DNA from 3 places in the Shewanella sp. FDAARGOS_354 genome. Region 3 is predicted to be linked to each of the others. Evidence: predicted binding sites of a transcription regulator. Region 3 holds the regulator's gene; each other region holds the start of a gene.

Region 1 (3,286 bases), 670 kb from region 3:
TAACCTAATGAAATCGATGCCCGACCATTTTTAAAGATTTGGGCGATATCATCATCGGCACGCAAGCGCACGCCACAGGCACCTTCCATATACAAAATCGGCGCAACTCTGGCTTTCACTCCGTTTAACCGTTCGATACGCGTATCTAATGCGCGGCGGGCAAGTAATAGCCGCTCATCCAGAATACGGTAGAACTCAGCCTCATCGCCATTCGCTTCTAGCGCAACACGTGGCAAGTTTAAGCTAACAACGCCAAGGTTATTGCGCCCTTCATGGACGAGTTCACCATTTTCTTTATAGGAACCTAAAAAGCTGCGGCAACCCATAGGGGTTTTAAACGACCCCGTCACTTTTTCCACTTGCTCATAGTTCAAAATATCTGGATACATGCGCATACTGGCGCATTTAAGGGCCATTTGTTTTACATCGTAATTGCAATCGCCGACTTTGTGGTTAATACCATCACGGATGGCAAACACCAATTTAGGGAACACCGCTGTTTTACGATTTTTACCTAACCCCGCCATGCGTACTTTCAGCATCGATTGTTGAATTAAACGCGACTCCCACGAAGTACCTAGACCGAAACCAAAGGTCACAAACGGGGTTTGTCCATTAGCGGTATGTAAGGTATTCACCTCATATTCAAGGGATTGGAAAGCATCGTGGCATTCTTTTTCAGTCTGAGCAGTGGCATAGGCTTTAGCATCTTTAATCTGCCAATTCAGTGCCACTTGATAATGTTTGTCATAACTCTTGGCCACAAAAGGCGCTAACACTTCATCAATACGATTAATCGTGGTGCCGCCATAGATATGGCTTGCCACTTGGGCAATAATTTGCGCCGTCACGGCCGTAGCGGTAGAGATCGATTTTGGGGTCTCAATTTCGGCATTGCCCATCTTAAAGCCATGGGTCAACATGCCCGCCAAATCAATCAACATACAGTTAAACATCGGGAAAAAGGGCGAGTAATCAAGATCGTGATAGTGGATCTCACCGATTTCGTGCGCAGCCACCACATCCTTAGGCAGAATATGGCTCTTGGCATAATGTTTAGCCACGATGCCCGCCAGCAGATCCCGTTGAGTTGGGATCACTTTAGAGTCTTTATTGGCGTTTTCATTTAACAGCGCGGCATTGCTCTGCTCGACTAAACCACGGATTTCAAGATTGAGCTTACTGGTAGCATCGCGGCAAATGTCTCTGTCGTGACGATATTCAATATAGACCCGTGCCAATGATTTATAAGGGCCTTCCATCAATAGGTTTTCAACCGCATCCTGTAGATGGTGGATTTCAACTTCTGCCATATTCGCCACTCGTTCTCTCACACAAGCGGCTACCGTCGCGGCATAATCTGCGTCCTCTATCCCAACCGAGTTTGCAGCAGCGACCACTGCATCTCTTATCCTTGTTTCATCAAAAGGTGTGCGGCAACCATCCCGCTTGATCACGACTGGCATTGTTTAATTCCTCTCCATCCCGATTAAAATTAACACTATATATAGTGATTAAATAATCTATCAACACAATATGTAGGCAATTAAGCGGCATCGACACCTAAAATTCCATGATCCAGATCATGATTTATCCGATGGATAAAAAGAACAAATAAGAACTGCTGCCAAACCCAATGATCTCAGTTTTAGGCCTTGACCTTGATGCTAAAGCAAGATAGTAGACGCAGGAAATGGCGCTAATAATGACAAAAGACTTTGACCCAGAAGCCAAAGTCTATTGTTTTTGAAAGAATATTGTAAATAAGACTAGCGCTTAGCTAAGGCAAGATAACTGCTCAATTGTCCCAACGCTGATTGCTGCATCCCCATGGATGAAGCCACCTGCATCGTTGATTTAAGTCCCTGCCATAACTGTTTTTGACTATCGCTCATGGTGGGGTTGCTATTCAAATAATCCGTTAATTGACCAAACACTTTAGTCGCCTTTTGTGCCAGCACTGGCGACTGGGCATCATCCATGTTTTTTAACACATTTTTAGCATCAACTAACGTGTTGATCATCGGGCTATTAGGCGATTTTTCAGCCAAAGACTTTAGCTCATCATCGATAAAATCCTGCAAAGACTGCTTATTGGTACTTTGGCTTGGCAAACTAATGCCGTTTTGCGAGAGCCGTTCCACCTGTGCATCGGAAAGAATACCGTCTTTTTGTAACCGCGAGACTAAAGCGGGTATCTCAGCCACGCTAAATTTGCCATCAGCAAAAAAGTCTTTCGACATGGCCTGAATTTTTTGTGCTCGCAGTGCCCGTGGTGACAGCGCTATCTCGTCACTCGGTTTAGTATCAACCTTAGGGGGTTCTTTGGCTGAGGAGTTTGACTCCGTACTCGATTCAGTTTTACCTGTCTCCGTCTTTTTGCTATTCAGGCCATAAGCTTCAGCGGCACTGCTACGATTTAGATTAAGGGCATTTAAAAGAGAATTCATCGTCAATAATTCGGCGTCTAATACTGATTAATCGTTTTAAAGCAAAAACTAAGCCAATCAAGCAGTAAGTAGTGTCATATCGTAATTAACAGATAAATTCATCCTGACATTTTTAGCCTTTCCAGATCGCCGCTTCAATTAAATGTGCCACTTTTGCCACGGCGTCTTCACCTGCTGCAATGGCTTCAGCTGCTCGGTGGAACTCCATGGTGCCGATATTCGCGACTTCGGGTACAACACAGATATCGGGAGGGTCACCCATTAAACGCGCCCGTTTATGCCGCTGCTCTAAAATACTCATCGACTGGGACATCACCGCAATCATACCGGGATTAGATTTAGTCCCTAGGGAAAACTTATCGGTTAAGCTACCGACATATTCTCGCCCGCGGGCGAATAAATCCATAAAACCCGTTTCTTGGCGCGCGGGCATTTGGGTTTCATCTTTAGGTGCCCGATGGCTGGTCATATTAACGGGTAAAACTTGTAATCGACCAGTATGAAAACCTTGTAAATCAACGGCAATGACAATATCTACCCCCATAGCACGGCTCACCGAAACGGGGACAGGATTAACAACTGCACCATCCACCAACCAACGCTCACCTTGACGGACAGGCGCTAATATCCCAGGCATAGAGCAAGAGGCCCGTACGGCTTGGCGTAAATCACCATGGCGAAACCAGATTTCCTGACCTGAATACAGATCCGTAGCAATGGCCGCAAAGGGACGCTCTAAATCCTCGATATTGATATCACCAATCCGCGATTGCAGCACATCGAATACTTTTTCGCCGCCAATTAGCCCACCTTTACGCCAACGAATATCCATCAGT
Region 2 (3,286 bases), 1.2 Mb from region 3:
TGTGTTGGCCGAAATCGCTTGGTCAACGAACTTTTGCATGATACCCACAAGCTGTAAGTAACCTTCGTTGCTTGGCATTTGCCATAACAGCTCGTAGTTGTATTTCAGCTCATCAAAATCGGGTACCACTTGCTTTAACTGGCCATCTTTACTGGCTTTCACACTGATCAAGCCGCGTGGCGGTTCGATACCGTTGGTGGCGTTTGAGATCTGTGATGAAGTCTCAGACGGCATCAGTGCAGACAATGTCGAGTTACGTAAACCATACTCTTTAATGTCGTTACGCAGCGCTTCCCAGTCTAAATGCAATGGCTCACTGCAAATCTTATCTAGGTCACGTTTGTAGGTATCGATAGGTAAAATACCTTGAGCGTAAGTCGTCTCATTAAATAATGGGCACGCACCTTTTTCTTTCGCCAGATTCATTGACGCTTTGAGCAGATAAAACTGAATCGCTTCAAAGGTCTTGTGAGTCAGATTGTTCGCGCTACCATCGGAGTACTTCATACCATTCTTCGCTAAATAGTTAGCGAAGTTGATAACACCAATCCCTAAGGTACGACGGTTCATCGACGAAATCTGCGCCGCTTTGATTGGATAATCTTGGTAATCCAGCAGGTTATCTAAGGCTCGCACGGCTAAATCAGCTAATGGCTCCAGTTCCGCTAAATCGGTAATTGTCCCCAGGTTTAATGCCGACAGTGTACAAAGGGCGATTTCGCCGTTTGGATCGTCAATGTTATTCAATGGCTTAGTCGGCAGAGCGATTTCAAGGCAGAGGTTAGACTGTCTGATCGGTGCAACTTTTGAGTCAAATGGACTGTGGGTGTTACAGTGATCCACGTTTTGAATGTAGATACGGCCCGTTGAAGCACGTTCTTGCATCATCAGTGAGAATAATTCAACCGCTTTCAATGTCTTTTTGCGAATGCTGCCGTCTTGCTCATATTGCAAATATAAACGCTCAAATTCGGCTTGATCTTCAAAGAAGGCATCGTAAAGACCGGGTACGTCCGATGGGCTGAACAGGCTGATGTTTTCACCTTTGATCAGACGCTGATACATCAGTTTATTCAGTTGCACGCCGTAGTCTAAATGACGGATACGGTTATCTTCAACGCCACGGTTATTTTTCAGTACTAGCAGCGATTCAACTTCTAAGTGCCAAATAGGATAGAAGAGGGTGGCTGCACCGCCGCGCACGCCGCCTTGCGAGCACGATTTCACCGCAGTTTGGAAATACTTGTAGAAAGGTAAGCAACCCGTGTGGAAGGCTTCGCCACCCCGGATTGGGCTTCCTAATGCACGGATACGACCGGCGTTGATACCGATACCTGCGCGTTGGCTTACGTATTTTACGATAGATGATGCTGTCGCGTTGATTGAATCCAAGCTATCGCCACATTCAATCAGTACGCATGAGCTAAACTGACGAGTCGGCGTACGCACTCCCGCCATGATAGGCGTTGGCAGTGAAATCTTAAAAGTCGATACCGCATCGTAAAAATCTTTGACGTATTGCAGACGCGTAGCTTTTGGATAGCGGGCAAACAAACAGGCCGCCACCAGAATATAGAGGAACTGGGCGCTCTCATAAATCTCGTGGGTGACGCGGTTTTGAACCAGATATTTACCTTCAAGCTGTTTAACGGCTGCGTAGGAGAAGTTCATATCGCGCCAATGGTCGATATAAGTATCCATAATATCGAGTTCTTCGCGGGTGTAATCCTGCAGAATATGCATATCATACTTACCCAACTCTACCAGCTTAGTGACATGGTCATATAACTTGGGTGGCTCGAACTGACCAAAAGCCTTCTTACGCAAATGGAATACGGCTAAACGCGCAGCCAGAAACTGATAATCGGGTGACTCAGGGGAAATTAAATCCGCCGCAGATTTGATGATCGTTTCGTGGATAGCTTCGGTTGGGATCCCATCGAAAAACTGTAAATGCGTGCGAAGTTCAACTTCAGAAACAGAAACGTTTTTTAACCCCTTGGCTGCCCAAGTAATTACGCGGTGTATTTTGTCGAGATCAATTGTCTCACGTGCACCACAGCGTTTTGTAACTGTCATATTGCTATTCATTGAAGAGAGGCCTTGGTTCTGATATCTGTTCAGGTGAACTAAGTCACCGTACGTTTCCTTGTAAAACAATCAACCTGAAAACCCTTAATACTGTTGACTATGGTGAAAATAGTCGATTTAGCGGGGAACTTCTAGTGTGTCTGATTGCTACCTATACACAAGATATGGTGTTTTAAATAATCTGAGATACAAGATAGTGAGGTTTGCTATTATTTGCAAGTCTCAATTTAGGGGGTATCTTGTGGATATCTTGAGGATAAAAAAATGCGTTAGTAATGACTAACCCTGTAGCTCAAATTGAGATTAGCGTGCGTTTGATATGGCGAATTTTTATTCCGATCCCGCAGTGTGATCGATCGCTAAAATAAGCAGCGATCACGATCGCGGGGATTGACCCATAGCGTTAATTCTATTAATAGCTATCAGCACGAATCCTGATTCGTGCTTATTTTGTTAACGCTTGGCTTAGTGCCGAATGTAAATTCGAAGGCGTCGTAAACTGTGCATAGGCAGGCCATGCATCGGGTGTATCGTCCTCGCCCAAATATCCCCACAGTGCTACACCGCCGAGCATGCCCGCCGCTTGGGCTGCGAGTAAATCCCGCTCGGCATCGCCTAAATAAAGGATTTGCTGTGGCTTGCACTGCAATTGCTGCGCGCCCAATAGCATAGGTGCGGTATGGGGCTTAGGGTAACGGGTCGAATCGCCGCTGATCATCACCGGCATACGCGAGCTGAGCTTAAGCTTATGTAACAGGGGACGAGTAAAGCGGGCAGGTTTATTGGTGATGACTCCAAATGGCACTCGGCATAACTCGAGCCAGTCAAGCAGTGGGGAAATACCTTCAAACAACTGGCAATGGTCGCCATTGATCCTTTGATAGTGGGCAAGGAGTCCTTGCTGGACTTGGGTGCGTAGCACCTCATCTGCGCCTGGAATGGCCGCATCGACTAAGGCAAAGCTGCCATGGGAGGCGGCGCTACGCATGTCTGCAAAGGGTTTTGCTGCAATACCGACATCAGACAAACTGAGTTTAAGGGCCTGAACCAGATCCGGCGCGGTATCGGCAAGGGTACCATCAAGGTCGAATAAGACCCCTTTAACCTCAGCTAAACTCATCTTAATCTGCCTTTTGCGTTGCAATCATATAGTTTACATCGACCTTAGATGTGTACTTAAAAATCCCTGTTAACG
Region 3 (3,286 bases):
GGCTCGTTACGAGTAGAATACCGCGCAACCCTACCTACAAGAATTGGCAGCTGGAGTAAGCAATGCTGAAAAAAGATATGAATATCGCAGATTATGATCCGGAACTGTTTAACGCGATTCAGAACGAAACTCTGCGTCAAGAAGAGCATATTGAGCTGATTGCTTCTGAAAACTACACCAGTCCACGCGTGATGCAAGCGCAAGGTTCACAACTAACCAATAAGTACGCCGAAGGCTATCCAGGCAAGCGTTACTACGGCGGTTGTGAGTATGTGGACGTAGTTGAAACCTTAGCGATTGAGCGTGCAAAACAACTGTTTGGCGCGACTTACGCAAACGTACAACCTCACTCAGGTTCTCAAGCAAACAGCGCCGTTTACATGGCATTGTTAAAACCAGGCGATACCGTTTTAGGTATGAACCTCGCTCACGGTGGTCACTTGACCCACGGTTCACCTGTTAACTTCTCCGGTAGACTGTACAACATCATTCCTTACGGCATCGATGAATCAGGCAAAATTGACTACGACGAAATGGAACGTCTGGCGGTTGAACATAAGCCTAAGATGATGATCGGTGGTTTCTCTGCTTATTCAGGTATCGTTGACTGGGCAAGAATGCGCGAAATCGCAGACAAAATCGGTGCTTATCTGTTTGTCGACATGGCACACGTTGCGGGTCTTATCGCCGCTGGTGTGTATCCAAACCCAGTGCCACACGCGCACGTTGTGACCTCAACCACTCACAAGACCTTAGCCGGTCCTCGTGGCGGTATCATTCTGTCTGCTGCCGATGATGAAGAGTTATACAAAAAGCTGAACTCTGCGGTATTCCCAGGCGGTCAAGGCGGTCCTTTGATGCATGTTATCGCGGGTAAAGCGGTAGCCTTCAAAGAAGCTTTAGAGCCAGAGTTCAAAGCTTACCAACAACAAGTGGTTAAGAACGCTAAAGCTATGGTTGAAGTGTTCTTAGAGCGCGGTTACAAAATCGTTTCTGGCGGTACTGACAACCACTTAATGCTGGTGGACTTAATCGGTCGCGACCTGACGGGTAAAGAAGCCGATGCCGCTTTAGGTAGCGCGAACATCACAGTAAACAAAAACTCTGTGCCAAATGACCCACGTTCTCCATTCGTGACCTCTGGTGTACGTATTGGTACGCCTGCGATCACTCGCCGTGGCTTTAAAGAAGCTGAAGCGAAAGAGTTAACCAGTTGGATCTGTGACATCCTCGACGATGCTCACAATCCAGCGGTCATCGAGCGCGTAAAAGGCCAAGTATTGGCACTGTGCGCCCGTTTCCCTGTTTACGGTTAATTCGTTAATTTATCCGAATATATCGGCTAAGTTCACAACAGCTTAGGTCGTTAAGCTTAGGTGGTTAACCTCAGCCGATAAATAGGATAAAATCCCATGGCCGCATTAAGCGGCCATTTTTATTGCTAAAATCTTAGACTTAAACCTGCTCGGTTTAAGCAAGATAGGCTTTATTCCATTCACGGCAGGAGGCTCAATGCATTGTCCATTTTGCAGCGCGACAGATACTAAAGTGATCGATTCCCGATTAGTGGCGGAAGGCCATCAAGTGCGTCGTCGCCGAGAATGCACCGAATGCCACGAAAGATTTACCACCTTCGAAGGGGCCGAATTAGTCATGCCACGGGTGATTAAACGCGATGGTACGCGCCAACCCTTCGATGAAGAAAAGCTGCAAGCAGGCATGTTACGCGCGGTCGAAAAGCGCCCCGTGTCCATGGATGAAATCGAGCAGGCCTTAAGTAAAATCAAGTCAACGCTGCGGGCTACTGGCGAGCGTGAAGTGCCATCCGAGATGATAGGTAACTTGATGATGGAACAGTTAATGAGCCTAGACAAGGTTGCCTATATTCGTTTTGCCTCGGTTTATCGCGCCTTTGAAGACGTCTCCGAATTTGGTGAGGCGATTGCGAAACTGCAAAAGTAACATGGGTTATCTTAGGTTAGCGCTTAGGTTAGCGCCTCGTTATGCGCCGCATTCGGGCACGCTTCCTCAAGATTTCATAGGGTTTATATGAATTGGTCAGAACTCGATAACCAGATGATGAGCCGAGCCATACAACTGGCTCGCAAAGGATTTTATACCACTCGCCCCAATCCCAGTGTGGGCTGCGTTATCGTAAAAGATAATCAGATTGTCGGTGAAGGTTATCATCAAAAAGCCGGCGAGCCCCACGCCGAGGTGCATGCACTGCGCATGGCTGGCGAGCTTGCCCGTGGCGCGACCGCCTATGTCACCTTAGAGCCTTGCAGCCATTATGGTCGTACGCCGCCCTGCGCCTTGGCGTTGATCAACATAGGTGTAAAACGTGTGGTGGTGGCGGTTGAAGATCCCAATCCTCAGGTCGGTGGTCGCGGTATTCAAATGCTGCGCGATGCGGGCATTCAAGTGGATGTCGGTTTACATCGCGATGAGGCCTATGCTTTAAATCTTGGTTTTATGAAGCGCATGGAGTCGGGCCTACCTTGGGTGACGGTAAAGCTTGCCGCGAGTCTCGATGGTAAAACCGCATTATCCAATGGTGTCTCTAAGTGGATTACAGGCCCCGAAGCTCGCCGCGATGTGCAGCGTTTACGTTTGCGCGCCTGCGCCATAGTAACTGGGATTGAAACCGTACTGGCCGATGATCCATCCCTCAATGTGCGCTACTCAGGGCTTGGCAGTCTTAGCTCGCAATTGAGTGAGGCGCAAATTTTACAACCATTGCGGGTGATTTTAGATAGTCGCTGCCGAATGCCGATTAAGGCAGCCTTGCTTGCGATTGAATCGCCGATTTTATTAGTCTCAACTGAGCCTTACTCACCAGCCTTTATGGCGCAATTACCCGCCCATGTGACTTGCCTCCAATTACCGGCGATTGATGGTCGAATCTCGCTACCCGAGCTCTTAAGCTATTTAGGCAAAAGCTGTAATCAGGTGCTTATCGAAGCGGGCGCGACCTTAGCAGGTGCCTTTATCGGCGCGGGATTAGCCGATGAGTTAGTACTGTATCAAGCGATGAAAATTCTTGGCGCACAAGGACGTAATCTACTCGAATTACCCGATTATCAAATGATGGCCGATATTCCGACCCTCAAACTGGTCGATGAGCGTAAAGTGGGCGCGGATACGCGTTTCACCTTGCGGCTCACGTCCAATCCATCTTTAGCGAATAAGTGAGTTAACCATGTTTACTGGGATTATTGAGGCCGTTGGCACGCTGCGAAAGCTTGAACGTAAAGGCGATGATATTCGTTTGACGGTCGCCAGT

What was found. The regulator NrdR, encoded in region 3, represses ribonucleotide reductase genes. The targets are predictions, from matches to a motif close to AAACACNANATNTNGTGTTT.
Region 1: the regulator NrdR is predicted to act here: its motif matches at 1,497-1,516, upstream of nrdD (anaerobic ribonucleoside-triphosphate reductase).
Region 2: the regulator NrdR is predicted to act here: its motif matches at 2,245-2,264, upstream of nrdA (class 1a ribonucleoside-diphosphate reductase subunit alpha).

What each region holds. Positions count from the first base shown of each region.
Region 1 covers NZ_CP022089.2:498,577-501,862, reverse strand. The annotation lists gene nrdD (anaerobic ribonucleoside-triphosphate reductase) at 1-1,466, opposite strand, end outside; gene CEQ32_RS02325 (hypothetical protein) at 1,770-2,450, opposite strand; gene rssA (patatin-like phospholipase RssA) at 2,563-3,286, opposite strand, start outside.
Region 2 covers NZ_CP022089.2:1,069,966-1,073,251, reverse strand. The annotation lists gene nrdA (class 1a ribonucleoside-diphosphate reductase subunit alpha) at 1-2,091, opposite strand, end outside; gene CEQ32_RS04925 (HAD family hydrolase) at 2,537-3,211, opposite strand; gene ubiG (bifunctional 2-polyprenyl-6-hydroxyphenol methylase/3-demethylubiquinol 3-O-methyltransferase UbiG) at 3,213-3,286, opposite strand, start outside.
Region 3 covers NZ_CP022089.2:4,855,614-4,858,899, forward strand. The annotation lists gene glyA (serine hydroxymethyltransferase) at 63-1,316, shown strand; gene nrdR (transcriptional regulator NrdR) at 1,513-1,962, shown strand; gene ribD (bifunctional diaminohydroxyphosphoribosylaminopyrimidine deaminase/5-amino-6-(5-phosphoribosylamino)uracil reductase RibD) at 2,050-3,195, shown strand; gene CEQ32_RS21810 (riboflavin synthase) at 3,203-3,286, shown strand, end outside.